One region of the Paenibacillus litoralis genome, then DNA from elsewhere that is predicted to be linked to it. Evidence: riboswitches for the same ligand, from Rfam matches in the RefSeq annotation. Region 1 holds a riboswitch; the other holds the start of a gene.

Region 1 (7,595 bases):
ATGCCCATATAATCCGCGAACAAACGCCCTCCGGCATTCGTCACTTTGTCTTTCTCGACAACATCGTTGAAATCCTGAACCGCTTCTTCGTATGTTCTCGGTTCGTTCAGGACGGAGGCACGCATCTTGTCCCCGTACACGGTCGAGCCTCCAAGCTCTTTATCCAGATTTCGCATCAGCCGCAAATATTCGTCGTAGCCGACGGCAAATGAAACGCGGTCAGCGCCGCCTGCCGAAACGGGAGGCGCGCCTTGCGGCGCGATAGCCTCGCTCGTCCTTTTGATCGAGGCCTTCTGCGCTTCGTCCAGCTTGACGAACTTGTTGATGAACACGACGGCCTTCATCATTTCGCCGTTTGCATAATCGCGTTCCAGCTGACGCACCATCTCGGCCATTTCCTTGTCGGGATCGGCAATCGGCTTTTGGCCGTAGTATGCGTACTTCCCCTGCGCCTTCGCCTCCTCCGGAGCGAGCGGCTTCATGTCGGCGATCGAGCGAGGCGGATCGAATTGCGTTACGTAAAAAAGAACGATGACGGCAAGGAAAATATAATAGGTCGCATTCGTAAATTGATACTTGAGCTCTTTGCGCAGGAGCGGGATAAACAGCTTCATGCCGATCCCTCCATCAGCTTCATATAAGCGTCCTCAATGGTCGGTTGAACGGAAACCGCTTGGGCCAAAGGACGCTGTTCGCTCAGCAATCTCAACCGGATCCCGTCCCCCTCCGACACTGTGGAGAGTATCGGGTATGCGCTTCGGACCGCATCAAGCTCGTCGCGTTCGATCGTGGCGGTCCAGACAGCGTCCTTTGCGTGCTCAAGCAATCCTTTTACCCGCCCTTCGTATAGCAGCTTCCCTTTCTTTAATACCGCCAGATTCTCGCAGGTAAATTCGATATCCTCGACGATATGCGTCGATAGGATGACGATTCTCCCTTCCGAAAAATCGCGCAGCAAATGACGGAACCGGATTCGCTCCTCCGGATCGAGACCGGCCGTCGGCTCGTCCACGATCAGCACGCGAGGATCGTGCAGCATGGCTTGGGCGATGCCAAGCCTTCGCTTCATACCGCCCGACAGTGCGCGAACCTTAATCTTTCGCTGCGCTTCGAGATTGACCTTGGCAAGCAAATATGCGATTTGATGACCGCGTGCTTTTCTGTCGCTCATCCCGGAAAGCATGCCGAGATAATCCATCGCTTCATAAACCGTGAAAGATGGGTAAATCGAGAAGTCCTGCGGCAAATACCCGACCATCCCGCGTATCCGAGCCTTCTCTTCTATTGCAATGCCGCCGATTTCAATGTGGCCGCCGCTCTTCGGCAGCAGAGTCGTCAATATGCGCATGAAACTCGTTTTACCCGCCCCGTTCGGGCCCAACAAACCGAACATCCCTTCGCCAATACGCAGATTCACGCTGTCCAGCGCTTTTTTGGCGCCGAACGTTTTCGTCAATTGTTGGATAAGTATTTCCATCTGGCAACCGCCTTTCCGTATGTTGATCGCATTTGCTTCATAACTGGCTATTTACCGCAAGCGTACCGTTCCAACCACTTTTCGCAGCAGCTCCACTACCTGACCGTCGTTTAGGCGCAGCTGCTCGAACAAGGTTGCCGCACCCATCCATAAGAATGAGAGTACGAATACGGCGCCCATCGAGAAATCGCTAGCGGCAAGAATGACGGCGGTGACGATTAACAGTGCAGCGGTGCAAAAAATATAGGCAAGCAGCGCTTTGCGATAACGCCTTATAAGCTCGGCCACGCACTCTTGCTCAGCCCGTTCCTTTTGCAAGTCTTCCGCCTTCGCGTAAACGCCTTGCAAAAAGCGGATTTCCGCATCGTTAGCGGTCTCGGTGTTAGAATCGTTCGGGTATACCTTGGCCGCCTGCGGTTCATTCTCTGCTTTTGATGACGAACGAAACATCGCTTATTCCTCCTGTTCCAGGTGACGCTTCATTTTTTGCCGGGCCCGGTAAATGAGAATTTTCATTTGCATCAGATTTTTACCCATGATGGCTGCAGCCTCCTTGTAGGAAAACTGTTCGACGTCGATCAAATGAATAGCCGTGCGGTAATCCTCATGCAGAAGCAGGAGCTTGCTTTGAATCACCGAGCGTTTCTCTCGATTCAATACGACTTCTTCGGTGGTACGGGCGACGGGAATGCCGGTATCCAGCTCGACATGCTTGAATCGGGTTAGCTTGCGGACATGGTCGACGCATTTATTGCGGATAATAGTGAACAAATATGGCTTAAACCTGTATTTCGGATTAAACCGGGAGCGATGGACGTAGATTTCCGCGAAGCTTTCCTGGGCGATATCTTCTGCTGCGTAATAGTCCCTGACATATTGTTGACCGAACGCAATCGCGCTTCGGCGATATTTCAGAACAAGACGTTCGAAACCGGCGTCGTCTCCTTGCATGAAACCCTGTATCCATTGCTGCTCTTCATCCATCTTGTCCCTCCCTTCCGCCTGGTTATCTATTATTCGTATCATTGCGCTGAAAAGTTACAGGGCTCTCGAACAAATCTTTTCAACCCTTCGAAATCGTCACGCTCGGCCGGTATCCGGGCAACTGAAAAAGCACGGTCATAGAGACCGTGCTCATAAGTTTAACCCTAAAACAACCATGAGAGCTGCACCTGTCCAGCCAATATTCCATGCCTACCTAGGATAAAAGGACGAATTGATTGGGATGACTTTTGATGTACGCGGCAATAAGCCGGTGCGCACTCTCTGCGGCCGACGTGTACTCAGCGAACAAATGTTCCGACAAACTCCTAAGCTCCGGGTCCCTGTCCAAATCGAGCGCACTGGCTTCCATCCAGCTGCCGTTCGACAAGCGATTCGTTCGATCAAGCGCTGTCTCGGCTTTATTCATGACGCGCAAGGTCTCATCCGCCCCGTAAAAGCGCAAACCGGCAAGCAGAGCCTCCCACGCTTTCGGCTTCCTTAGCTGTTCACAAGTCCACCAATACCATTCGACCGCCGAACGGCATGCGTGATTGTGGTAAGCGCGAAAGAGAAATAGCCCTCTTTGGCCTTCGCCAAGGGCTTGGTACATCTCCGCTTTCGTTCGGTCATCCTTTCCTCTCACCTGCAGCAGCAGAGGGCCGATACACGCCCACCCGAGCGTTTCCCCCTCCAATGCTTCGAAAATCTCTCGTTCCACCGGAACTAAAAGAATAATAATCGCCTCCACCCTCACCATACATGGGAAGCGGGCGGAAATCAATATGCCTTGCAATCTCATTTATTGACCGTCACTAGTTCGTTCCGATGCGATGACTCAGCAGCCATTCGAACAAATCCGGCCTGCGGTAAACCTCATCCATGATCTGATGCTTATAGCCGGGAAGCGGTGTTAGCAGGCTTCGACCGCCCTTTTCCTTAATGGCATTAACCATTTCTTCCGAATGTTTGTAAGGAACTACGTCGTCCTCGACTCCGTGAAAAGCCCAGACCGGCATCCGTTCGAAGACTTTCGCCTCCTTCGGATCATACCATCCGGATAGAGGGACAACCGCGGCAAAACGGTCGGGAGCATGTGCAGCCAGGTCCCATGCACCGTTTCCGCCCATACTGAAGCCGGTCACATAGACACGCGCAGAATCGATTCGGAGGGAGGATACCGTGTGATCCAGCAAAGCGATAACCTTGCTTCGCTCTTGCGGCCAAAAAGAGTTCGAAGGACACTGCGGTGCGACCACGGCAAACGGAAAATCGTCTTGTCTAACGGCTAGCCCCGTCAATCCATAACCTTCAAGCATGCTTAGATCCTCTCCGCGCCTCTTGATTCCGTGCAGAAACAGGATCAACGGCCAAGTTGTATCCTTGTTTTCTTCATATCCGTTCGGCACGAACCAAAGATGTCCTAACGTTCCGTTATGTACCGCTCGCTTTACTATTGGCATTGGATTCCCTCCTTGCTGGTTGAAAAAATTGTAAGTAAAGTCACGGTCAACCGTCAAGGAATTTGTGTACATGCCCTCCCTTTTTTATATACATTTCTAGCGGAGAGGCGAATAAGGTAAACGATAAGGGGGTGTACGGCATGGTACTTATTCGCATGGAAAGCGCAGCCAAAACGTACCGGCTAGGCGGAGAAACGATAAAAGCGCTCGATAACGTAAACCTCGACATTGAGCGGGGCGAATTCATCGCCGTCATGGGTCCTTCCGGATCCGGGAAGTCGACGCTGATGAACGTTCTGGGCTGTCTGGACGTACTTGAAACCGGCAGTTATTCGCTTGACGGGAGAGAAGTTCGAGGAATGACGGACGCTCAGTTGGCCGATATCCGAAACCGCAAAATCGGTTTCGTCTTTCAAAGCTTCAACCTGCTTCCTCGGCTGACCGCAATAGAAAACGTGGAGCTGCCGCTGATTTATCGAGGGCTTTCCAAAAAGGAACGGCTGAAAAAGGCGGCATGCGCTCTCGCTGAGCTCGATATGCAGGACCGTGCGGAACATAAACCATCCGAGCTGTCCGGCGGGCAGCAGCAGCGCGTCGCCATTGCGCGGGCATTAGCCGGCGACCCGCCCATTTTGCTGGCGGACGAACCGACAGGTGCGCTGGACACCGCTACAGGTAACGATATCCTATCGATACTAAGGCGCCTCAATGCGCACGGGCGAACAATCGTTCTCATCACGCATGATCCCGCTATCGCTAAGCAAGCTGACCGTATCATCCATATCCGGGATGGCCGAGTAGATTTAATCGTCTGCTGATAAGCCGCAAAATAAAACAGCCGTCAACGCAAGGCTGACGGCTGTTTCGATTGAAGATCGTATAAGGGCAACTTGCTCTGGTGAAGCTAAGCTTAGTTCGCGATAAACTCCTGCACCCATTCGCCATTGTAGTAAGCGACGCCGATCTTCGTGAAGTTCGGGCTCAAAATGTTTTGACGGTGCCCGGCGCTGTTCATCCAAGCAGTCATGACCTCTTGCGGAGTGCGCTGTCCTTTGGCAATGTTCTCCCCGGCATACGTGTAACGAATCCCGTAAGATTTCATCATGTCGAACGGCGAACCGTAAGTCGGTGAGTTATGATCAAAATAGTTATTGGTATACATGTCTTTGGCTTTATCGAGCGCCATAGCCGCCAAAGCGCTGTCGCTGGAGAGCGGCTTCAGCCCTGCTTTCGCGCGTTCCTGGTTGACCAGGTCGACTACTTGGCTGGCATAAGCCGATTGCGAAGCATTCGCGTTCGAGCCTTGTTGAGAGCCTCCTGTAGTTCCAGAGCCTGTTTGCGAGCCTGTGCCTGTGCCTGCACCGGAACCACCGCCTGTCGAACCTGCTCCCGTTCCTGCTCCGTTGCCCGTACCCGGTTTTGCCGAGAAGTCAGGCGCTTTAACGCCAAGCTTGGCAAGCAAGTCGTTCACATTAATGTTATTGAAATTCTTATTTCCTTGAAGCAAGGCTCCCAAATCAATACCATATTGCTTGGCTGCTGCGACTTGCGGGGCATTATCCGGAACGATGCATGGCGCTGCGGAAGCAGAAGCCGCACCGGCGCTAATAATCGGACCCAATACCAGAACACCTGTCATCGCTACTTTCTTAAAACGTTGCATCAAAAAAATCGTCTCCTTTTCCCGGCCTACGAGGTTAGCTGACGGATTCGGGTCAAAGAGTAAACACCCGGCCACAACGACGTGGCTTCACCCCAGTGACAAGGGTTCCCCCGTGCTTCTGACGAAGCTTCGGCCTTCTGTTTTTTTTGCCTCCGACAAACCGTTTTGGGCGGCTTCCCTTTGGCACGGTCAATTGTAGCACGGGAGATAGTCGATTTCATGACACAAAGTCTTCCAGAACGCGAAAACGACGATGCTTTACAGATGAAACAACGAGAGCACGAGACCGACGAGAAAGCCGCAGAGTGCGCCGTTTACGCGGATCCATTGCAGGTCGCCGCCGATTTTTTGTTCCAGCATTTGGACTAACGATTGGTCGTCCAACTTATTGAGATTGTCGCGAACCAGCACGCCGATACGGAAATGATTTTTCTCTACAAGATCAACGAGAAACGTACGAAGCCCTTCTTCCCATTTGTCGGTCATGCCCGGAATCGATCTTATTTTCTCGACGACGAACCTGTATGCGCTCAACACATACCGCCCGCCGTTTCGTTCATCTTCCTCCAGCTTTGCGACAGCCGCGTCGCGAATGTCTTGCAGCCTCTCGAGCAGAAAAGCTTCGGTTTCCGGACTCTCCGCTTTCTTCTCCAGCCACCCCTTCAGCTTCGATAGAATATCGTCGTTGTTCGCCAGTCTGTCCGCTTGATCCTTCAATTCGTAAAGCAGCTGCTCGCGGTAAGGGTTGCCCGGCTGACGAAGCTCGCGCATGCCGGAAACGAGCATCCCCTGCAGGATGCCGCCAAGCTTCTCTTCATTCATAAATCCGATAAAAGCTTGCACGGCAAACCCCATAAACCCGCCGACTTGAAGCTCATTCAGCTTGCCGTAAGCGATTCTCCCGAGCAACTGCTCCGTTTCTCTTTTGACGGCCCAATCCGTTCCCATTTCGAGCGCCCGATCGAGCGCTTTCTCGTCCCAACCGTCCCGAATGGCCGATGCGACAGCGGATTGCGCCAGAGGCTTAAGCTCTTTGTTCCGGACATAACTCGTCAGGTAGCTTTGAATTACCGGGGCAAATCGCTCCAAAGGAAGCTGTTTAAGCAAGGATTGCAGGAACGCCAAAATCCTTTTCCTAGCTTTCCGCTTCAACACAACCTTCGTTACCGCCGAAGAGATGATCGTCATCAGATTCAATTGGCTTAATTTATGCGTAATGCTATCTTTGTTCAACAGTTCCGTTTCCATAGCGGAAATAAGCGAATTAACGATTTTCCCTCTGTTCTTGAGAAGGAGCGAAGTATGCGGGATGGGAATCCCGAACGGATGGCGGAAAAGGGCGGTTACGGCGAACCAGTCTGCGATACCGCCGACAAGACCAGCTTCAAATCCCCCTTGGAGCAACGTCGTAATAAGGCTATCCGGCAAAAATAACGTGACGATAAAGCCGATTCCCATAGCAGCAAGAGAAAATCCGGCAATGTTCCTCGTGTTCAAATCAAACATCCTCCGATCGTTCAGAGATACGTACTAGTATCCCTCAAAAACTTTGCCTTACACGGCAAGAAGCATCTTTCTGCAAAATGGTTCCATTAGGTTCGCGGGCGAGTGCGATTCGTCGGAACCGCGGCTGTCGGATCGTCCGGCCAATAGTGTTTGGGATACCGCCCTTTCAAGTCCTTCTTCACTTCAAAATAAGCATCCCGCCAAAAGCTTGCCAAATCGCGCGTCACCTGAACGGGACGTTGCGCCGGCGAGAGCAGATGAACGGTCAGCGGCACCCGTCCGCGGCCGATCGACGGCGTATGCTCGAGGCCGAACATTTCCTGCAGCCGGACGGCCAAAACGGGTGATTCGGGATCGCTATAGTCAATCGGTATGCGAGAGCCGCTCGGAACGACGATGTGCGTCGGTACGAGCTCGTCCAGTTCGCGGCGTTTGTTCCACGACAGCATGGACTCCAACAGGTCGGCCACATGCAGACGTCTCAGATCTTCTCCGTTTTTGAGAC
Region 2 (7,595 bases), 3.7 Mb from region 1:
ACATCGATACCCGAGAAGGAACGGGCCCGGCTCAAGCAAATTACCGAAAAGTTTGTGTTTCGCGTCAACGATTACTACTTGAATCTGATCGACTGGAACGACCCGAACGATCCGATCCGCAAGCTTGTCATCCCGAACGAAGGCGAGCTCGAGGAATACGGGCGCTGGGACGCCTCGGACGAGGACACCAATTATGTCGTGCCGGGCTGCCAGCACAAATACCGTTCGACCGCCCTGCTGATCGTTTCGGAGGTATGCGGCTCCTACTGCCGGTACTGCTTCCGCAAGCGGCTGTTCCGCAACGACGTCAAAGAGGCGATGTCCGACGTCGAACCGGGTCTCGCTTATATCGCCGAAAATCCGGAAATCAACAACGTGCTGCTCACAGGCGGCGACAGCCTGATTCTTGCAACGCCGAAGCTGCGCATGATTTTGGAGCGCCTTCGCGAAATTCCTCATGTGAAAATCATCCGTTTGGGCTCCAAAATTCCGGTCTTTAACCCGATGCGCATTTACGAGGACGAAGAGCTTCTCGAAACGATCCGGATGTACTCTACGCCCGAGAAGCGGATTTATGTGATGGCGCATATCAACCATCCCCGCGAGATCACGCCCGAAGCGCAGAAAGGATTCCAAGCGCTCCATGAAGCGGGCGCGATCGTCGTTAATCAAACGCCGGTGCTCAAAGGAATCAACGACGATCCCGAGGTGCTTGGCGAGCTTCTTAACCGGCTGTCCTGGGCGGGCGTCACGCCATACTATTTTTTCATCAATCGTCCGGTGGCGGGCAATCGGGACTTCGTCCTTCCTTTGCACGAAGTGTACCGAATCGTAGAAGGAGCCAAGGCGAGAACGTCGGGACTCGGTAAGCGGGTACGACTGTCCATGAGCCACACATCCGGGAAAATCGAAATTTTAGCGATCGAAAACGGAAAAGCTTACTTGAAATATCACCAGTCGCGCGACGGCCATTACGGCAAATTTATGACGCTGGATTGCCCGGACGATGCGTCCTGGTTCGATGACCTGCCGGGCAACGAGCGGCACTGGATCAAGCCTGTCAAAAAAACGAACCGCGTCGTTTCGGTCAACGAACTGCCCGATATGCCGCAAAAGCGTGTAACCACGCGATAGTGATTTGCAAAGAAACTGCCTAGCGCATGCGCTAGGCGGTTTTTTCGTGGTGGCAAAACGCTCATTTTAGAAGACGTGGAGGACTCTTATTTTGCGCTTTTGACTGGTTTTTTCGGAATAAGACGTAGTGTACTGCAGTTCCGCTTGGCTATGAAATCGAAAGTGAATGCGGCAAATCACGCATCTACGTTCTGTCTGGACAAGGACAGCGGTGTTCATGGCAATGAATACCGGCTGGAAGACCGGTAGGGAACCAAGGCGTAACAGAAAGCAGGAAAGGTGAGAAGAGGGGACGGGTATGGGGTGGAAGAGCGACAGCGGCCGCCTTTGAAATCGTGTTATTACCGTAAAACCAATTCAATGAAACACGATTTCAAGAGCGGCTGGAATCCCATACCCGTCCCCTCTCCCACGCGCAGACGTAAGGCTTCGCACAAAAAGGACCGACAGGGTGAACTTTCCTGAAGGTTTTTCTTAAATCTCAGAGTATATCCTCCGCTAATTGTTCGATTTCTCGGTAACGTCTGGCTTTAAAGACGCCGCAATGCGTTTATTCTTGTATCCCTATCTGCGCGAAGCAGCATGAAATGATACCAGCAGCGAATATGGCTTGTAAAGTATTCCAATCGCGAGAAAACGACGTGTGAGACGGCTATTCGCCATTGTATCGCTTTCATCGGGCCGAAAGTTCGTTTTTCATGCGCTGGGAGCTCTTTTGCTTCATCTTTCGCGATAATAACGATAATCGTAGGAAATAAGAGATATTCAGTGATAATGGGAGATTTTATGGTTTGAGGGGGATAGGGCAATCCCGCGCGGGGCCGGCGCGCCGAATTTCGGCATCGGCGTTGCTTTACAGGTCGTAGAGCAGGGAGTAAGATACGATTCATGATTTACTTATACAGTTTCCAAATTCTGATTCGCTGAATTTCCGCAAGGAAAACGGGGGAACCAATCGCGGCACGCGAACCGGTGTGAGAGCCGGGCATGCGCCGCACGGGGTGAATCGTTCCGCAGGGCGCCATGGAGCGCTGCGGGACGTAGGGCGACTCTCACCGCCCGAATCCGTCAGCTAACCTCGCAAGCGTTGTTTGGCACACGAAGCGGAGAAAGTCCGCAGACGTGCTTTTGGAGAGAGGATGATGAAGCTTTGTGATCGCCTAAACGGCCACAGGGATTCCATCCCTGTGGTTTTGTATTGTCTTATACCGTAAGGAAAGACGCTGAGTCCCCGGAATACCGGGGAGCGGGGGAACCGACGCGCCTTAATGGCGCATGGGGTGAATCCTCTATAAGTTATGCGAATGCCATAACGATAGAGGTAGGGCGACTCTCACGCCCGAATCCGGCAGCTAACCTCGTAAGCGTATTGAGAGAGGCAACCTGAATCGTGACGGGTGCGGTTATTTCGCCGTGCTTGCTAGAAGCCACGAGAAGAGTCCTCTTCAACCGGGCTTCTTTTTGCTGTGCGGAATTGTGAAAGACGTTTTCAGGAGTTCGGCAGAAGCGGGTTTGCCAGCCCGGAATGCGCTTTGACTGACAGCACCGTTATTGGGAGTACAGGTTGCCCTCTCTTGCATGAACGAGAGGAGAACGGGAATGGAACGGGAAATCGAATATTGTCTCGTCGCTGCGCCCAACAAAGCCGGCGAAAGCTTGATCAGGCTGCTGGAAGTGAAGGGAATCCCCTATGCGGCGCTGGTAAATAACGAGACGGAAGAAGCCAGAATGCGGCGAATCGGCGTTAAGCGAATCTGCACGGTCGATACGAATGCGATTGATACGTGGCAAGTGCCGGATTGGCCGATCGGCAAAGTTTTTTTGTTTGAACAAAGCTTGCCCTTGTGCTGCCGGTATATTCAGGTTTGCCGGAGCTGGACGTCGAAGCCGATTTACGTGATCACGCAAAGCCCGAATCCGCGGGCCATCTATAAAGGGCTGGGCGCTGACTATGTCATCTACAGCCGGCAAGAGGAAATGTCGTTCTTGATGCGGTAGCGATGCCGCCAAACGGTTGGAAGGAAGAAGGAGGGGCAAGCATGCTCGATCTGGTCATGATTTTGACGTTGGCAGGTACGTTCCTGTTGTTCTACGGGTTTCTCGCCTGGTGCGGCCGGGTAGTCGATGAAACGGGAGGCGATGGCCGGTGATACTCGTGTACGTGTTTACGGTATTCCTGTTTGTATATCTTATCTATGCGTTAATTAACCCGGAGAAATTTTAACGCCGTCAAGCATCGCTTCACTTTTTGGGGAACAACCGGGGCTCCTCGGAAGTAATCGGAATAAGCTTCGAAGCTTCGCTTCACTTTTTGGGGAATGAAAGAGGAGGAATCGCAATGGGAGTACTGCAAATAGCGGCGGTGATCGTCATTCTGCTGCTGCTGGTTAAGCCGATGGGCACCTATTTGTTTCACGTATTTTCAAATGAACCGAATCGCACGGACAAGGTTTTCGGGCCGTTCGAGAATGTCATATTCAAGATCGTCGGACTAAAAAACCGCGGCGGCATGTCGTGGAAAACGTACGCGGTCAGCTTTATTTTGACGAATATCGTCTTAGTCGCGATCAGCTATATCATTCTTCGGCTGCAAAACGGATTGCCGCTTAATCCGAACGGGATCGGCAATATGGAGCCGTCTCTCATCTTCAACACGGTCATCAGCTTTATGACGAATACGAATCTGCAGCACTATAGCGGCGAATCAGGTGTATCGTATTTCTCGCAAATGGCCGTTATGACGATGATGATGTTCACCTCGGCGGCTACGGGCTTTTCCGTTGCGATTGCCTTTGTCCGCGGGATAACGAGCAGAGGGAAGACGGTCGGCAACTTTTTTGAAGACTTCATTAAAGCCCATACACGCGTATTCTTCCCGCTGGCGATCGTCGTTACGCTAGTTCTCGTCGCACTAAAGGTGCCGCAAACGCTGCAGCCGAATTTGACCGTTACGACGCTGGAGGGCGAGACGCAGACGATCGCGATCGGACCTGTCGCTTCGCTGGAATCGATCAAGCATTTGGGGACGAACGGCGGCGGCTTTTTTGGGGCTAACTCAGCGCATCCGTTCGAAAATCCGAGCCCGTTAACCAACGTGATCGAAATGCTCTCGATGTGGATGCTGCCTGCCGCTCTTCCTTACACGTACGGGCTGTTTGCCCGCAACAAGAAGCAGGGCTGGGTCGTGTTTTCCGCGATGATGTTCTTGTTCCTCTCGTTCCTATCGCTTGTGTACTATGCGGAAAGCCAAGGGAATCCGGTGTTGAACGCACTCGGTATCGATGCGTCTCAGGGCAGCATGGAGGGGAAGGAAGTCCGCTTCGGCATCGCCCAATCCGCCCTGTTCACGGCTGTAACGACGGCGGCGACGACCGGCACGGTCAATAACATGCACGACACGCTGACCCCGCTCGGAGGGCTTGTGCCGATGGCCGAAATGATGCTCAACTGCGTTTTCGGCGGCAAAGGCGTCGGGCTTGTGAATATGCTGATGTACGCCATACTCGGCGTGTTTTTGGCGGGGCTGATGGTCGGCCGGACACCGGAATTTCTCGGGCGCAAAATCGAGGCGCGCGAAATGAAGCTGATCGCCATCGCCATTCTGGCGCATCCTTTCATTATTTTGGCTCCGACGGCGCTGGCTTTCATGACCGACCTCGGCAAAGGCGCGATTACGAATTCAGGCTTTCACGGCATCTCTCAGGTGCTCTACGAATATACGTCTTCAGCCGCCAATAACGGTTCGGGCTTCGAAGGGCTGGCGGACAATACGAAGTTCTGGAACATTTCGACGGGGCTTGTGATGCTGTTCGGCCGATACGTCTCGATGATCGCCCTGCTGGCAGTCGCCGGCTCGATGGTCAAGAAGCAATGGGTGCCGGAAACGGTCGGGACGTTTCGCACGGATAACAAGCTGTTCACGGGCATTCTGATCGGGACTGTCCTCATTATCGGGGCGCTGACGTTCCTGCCTGTGCTGGTGCTGGGGCCTATCGCCGAACATCTGACGCTCCGTTAACCGAAGCCGTCCGGGTGAGCGTGCTCCGCGTCTAATTTTGAATAGCCCGCCAATCTATAATGAGGTGAACTGTAATGAATACGAAACGCAAAAGGCTGCTGACGCCGGGAATCGTCAAGCGGGCCGTTATCGATAGCTTTACGAAGCTGAATCCTGCCGCGATGATGAAAAATCCGGTCATGTTCGTCGTGGAAGTCGGGACGCTGATCGTGCTGATCATGACGCTGTTCCCGTCAGCCTTCGATGCCGAAGGCAATGTCGGCTTCAATCTGTCCGTCTTTTTGATTCTGCTGTTTACCCTGTTGTTCGCGAACTTCGCCGAAGCGCTGGCTGAGGGACGGGGCAAGGCCCAGGCCGACTCGCTGAAGCAGTCGAAAAAGGAGATTTCCGCCAATAAGGCGGTCGGAGACGGCGTTAAGGTCGTTGCCTCCACCGAGCTGCGCAAAGGCGATATCGTCATCGTCTCCCAAGGAGAGATGATCCCGGGAGACGGCGAAGTCATCGAGGGGCTCGCTTCGGTCGACGAATCGGCGATAACCGGTGAATCAGCGCCGGTGATCAAGGAAGCGGGCGGCGATTTCAGCTCGGTTACCGGAGGAACGCGCGTCGTCAGCGACCGGATCAAGGTCCGGATTACGAGCGATCCGGGCGAATCGTTCATCGACCGGATGATCGCCCTCGTCGAAGGCGCCAAACGGCAGAAGACGCCGAACGAAATCGCGCTGAACACGCTGCTGATCAGTCTGACGATCATCTTCCTGATCGTGGTGGTGACGCTCGGACCGATCGCTTCTTATGTGCAAGTCGATCTGGAAGTGCCTGTGCTTATCGCGCTGCTGGTGTGCTTGATTCCTACCACGATCGGCGGTTTGCTGTCGGCGATCGGGATTGCCGGGATGGACCGGGTGACGCAATTCAACGTGCTGGCGATGTCCGGGAAAGCGGTCGAAGCTGCAGGCGATATCAACACGATGATCCTGGATAAGACGGGGACGATCACGTATGGAAACCGGATGGCCAGCGAGTTCAAAGCCGTGGGCGGCGAGGAACTGAGCGTGCTGGCGGCTTGGGCGGCGATCGGCTCGGTCAAGGACGAAACGCCGGAGGGCCGGTCGGTGCTGGAGCTGATGAAAAAGCAAAGCTTGAGCTACGACGACGGGCTCGCTGCAGGAGCCGAGTTCATCGAATTCAAGGCGGAAACGCGAATGAGCGGCGTCGATCTGAAGGACGGGCGCAGGGTCCGCAAGGGCGCGGTCGACGCGGTGCGCAAATGGGTGCTCGCCCAAGGCGGCACGGTTCCGGCCGATCTGGAGGCGAAGGGAAACGCGATTGCCTCGCTTGGCGGAACGCCTCTGGCGGTGGCGGTCGACGATCGTATTTTCGGCCTCATCTATTTGAAGGATACGGTTAAGCCCGGTATGCGGGAACGGTTCGAGGAGCTTCGCCGAATGGGAATCCGAACGATCATGTGTACCGGCGACAATCCGCTGACGGCTGCAACGATCGCGAAGGAAGCGGGCGTCGACGACTTTATCGCCGAGAGCAAGCCGGAGGACAAAATCGCGGTCATCCGCCGCGAGCAAGCCGAAGGCAAGCTGGTCGCGATGACCGGCGACGGCACGAACGACGCGCCGGCGCTGGCGCAAGCCGACGTGGGTCTGGCGATGAACAGCGGGACGGTAGCGGCGAAGGAAGCGGCGAACATGGTCGATCTCGATTCCGACCCGTCCAAAATCATCGAGGTGGTCGCGATCGGCAAGCAGCTGCTCATGACGCGCGGCGCTTTGACGACATTCAGCATCGCGAACGATATCGCCAAATATTTTGCCATTATTCCCGCGATGTTTATGCTGGCGATTCCGGAGATGGATGTGCTGAACGTGATGGGACTCGGCTCCCCGATGTCGGCGATCTTGTCGGCGCTCGTGTTCAACGCGGTTATCATCCCGCTGCTCATTCCGCTGGCGATGAAAGGCGTCGCCTATAAGCCGATGAGCTCCACCAAGCTGCTCGGCCGAAATCTGTTCATTTATGGTCTTGGCGGCGTTGTGGCGCCTTTTATCGGCATCAAGCTGATCGATCTGGTCGTTCATTTGTGGGTATAAAACATATAGACAAAGAAGCTTTTCGAGAGGGATGAAAAAGGAATGAAAAACATGGAAGCAGCGGAACGGGCGCCGGTTCAGTCGGTAGGCGCGTATCTGTTTACCCTTATTCGCATCGGCGTGTTGTTTGTTTTGCTGGCGGGGATCGTATATCCGCTTGTGACGACAGGGATCGCCCAAGCGCTCATGCCGAATCAAGCTGGCGGGAGTCTTGTTAAGAACGGAAGCGGAGAGACGGTGGGTTCCGAGCTGATCGGACAAACGTTTAGCGACCCTAAGTATTTTCAAGGACGCGTATCCAGCATCGCTTACAAGGCGGATGCTTCGGGCTCGAACAA

What was found. Region 1 has a riboswitch for cyclic di-AMP ahead of ACKGJP_RS18095 (CAP domain-containing protein). Riboswitches for the same ligand answer to the same signal wherever they lie in the genome.
Region 2: it holds a riboswitch for cyclic di-AMP, as region 1 does, so the genes downstream of both, ACKGJP_RS33825 (hypothetical protein) here and ACKGJP_RS18095 (CAP domain-containing protein) in region 1, are expected to answer to the same signal.

The regions. Positions count from the first base shown of each region.
Region 1 is NZ_CP176395.1:4,349,208-4,356,802, reverse strand. Features, by position in the region: gene ACKGJP_RS18130 (hypothetical protein) at 1-614, opposite strand, end outside; gene ACKGJP_RS18125 (ABC transporter ATP-binding protein) at 611-1,477, opposite strand; gene ACKGJP_RS18120 (hypothetical protein) at 1,529-1,927, opposite strand; gene ACKGJP_RS18115 (RNA polymerase sigma factor) at 1,931-2,461, opposite strand; gene ACKGJP_RS18110 (hypothetical protein) at 2,676-3,260, opposite strand; gene ACKGJP_RS18105 (prolyl oligopeptidase family serine peptidase) at 3,274-3,921, opposite strand; gene ACKGJP_RS18100 (ABC transporter ATP-binding protein) at 4,062-4,739, shown strand; gene ACKGJP_RS18095 (CAP domain-containing protein) at 4,832-5,584, opposite strand; cyclic di-AMP (ydaO/yuaA leader) riboswitch at 5,593-5,729, opposite strand; gene ACKGJP_RS18090 (DUF445 domain-containing protein) at 5,843-7,081, opposite strand; gene hrpB (ATP-dependent helicase HrpB) at 7,177-7,595, opposite strand, start outside.
Region 2 is NZ_CP176395.1:8,055,474-8,063,068, reverse strand. Features, by position in the region: gene ACKGJP_RS33830 (KamA family radical SAM protein) at 1-1,134, shown strand, start outside; cyclic di-AMP (ydaO/yuaA leader) riboswitch at 2,046-2,236, shown strand; cyclic di-AMP (ydaO/yuaA leader) riboswitch at 2,346-2,517, shown strand; gene ACKGJP_RS33825 (hypothetical protein) at 2,734-3,132, shown strand; gene kdpF (K(+)-transporting ATPase subunit F) at 3,281-3,358, shown strand; gene kdpA (potassium-transporting ATPase subunit KdpA) at 3,473-5,152, shown strand; gene kdpB (potassium-transporting ATPase subunit KdpB) at 5,227-7,257, shown strand; gene kdpC (potassium-transporting ATPase subunit KdpC) at 7,300-7,595, shown strand, end outside.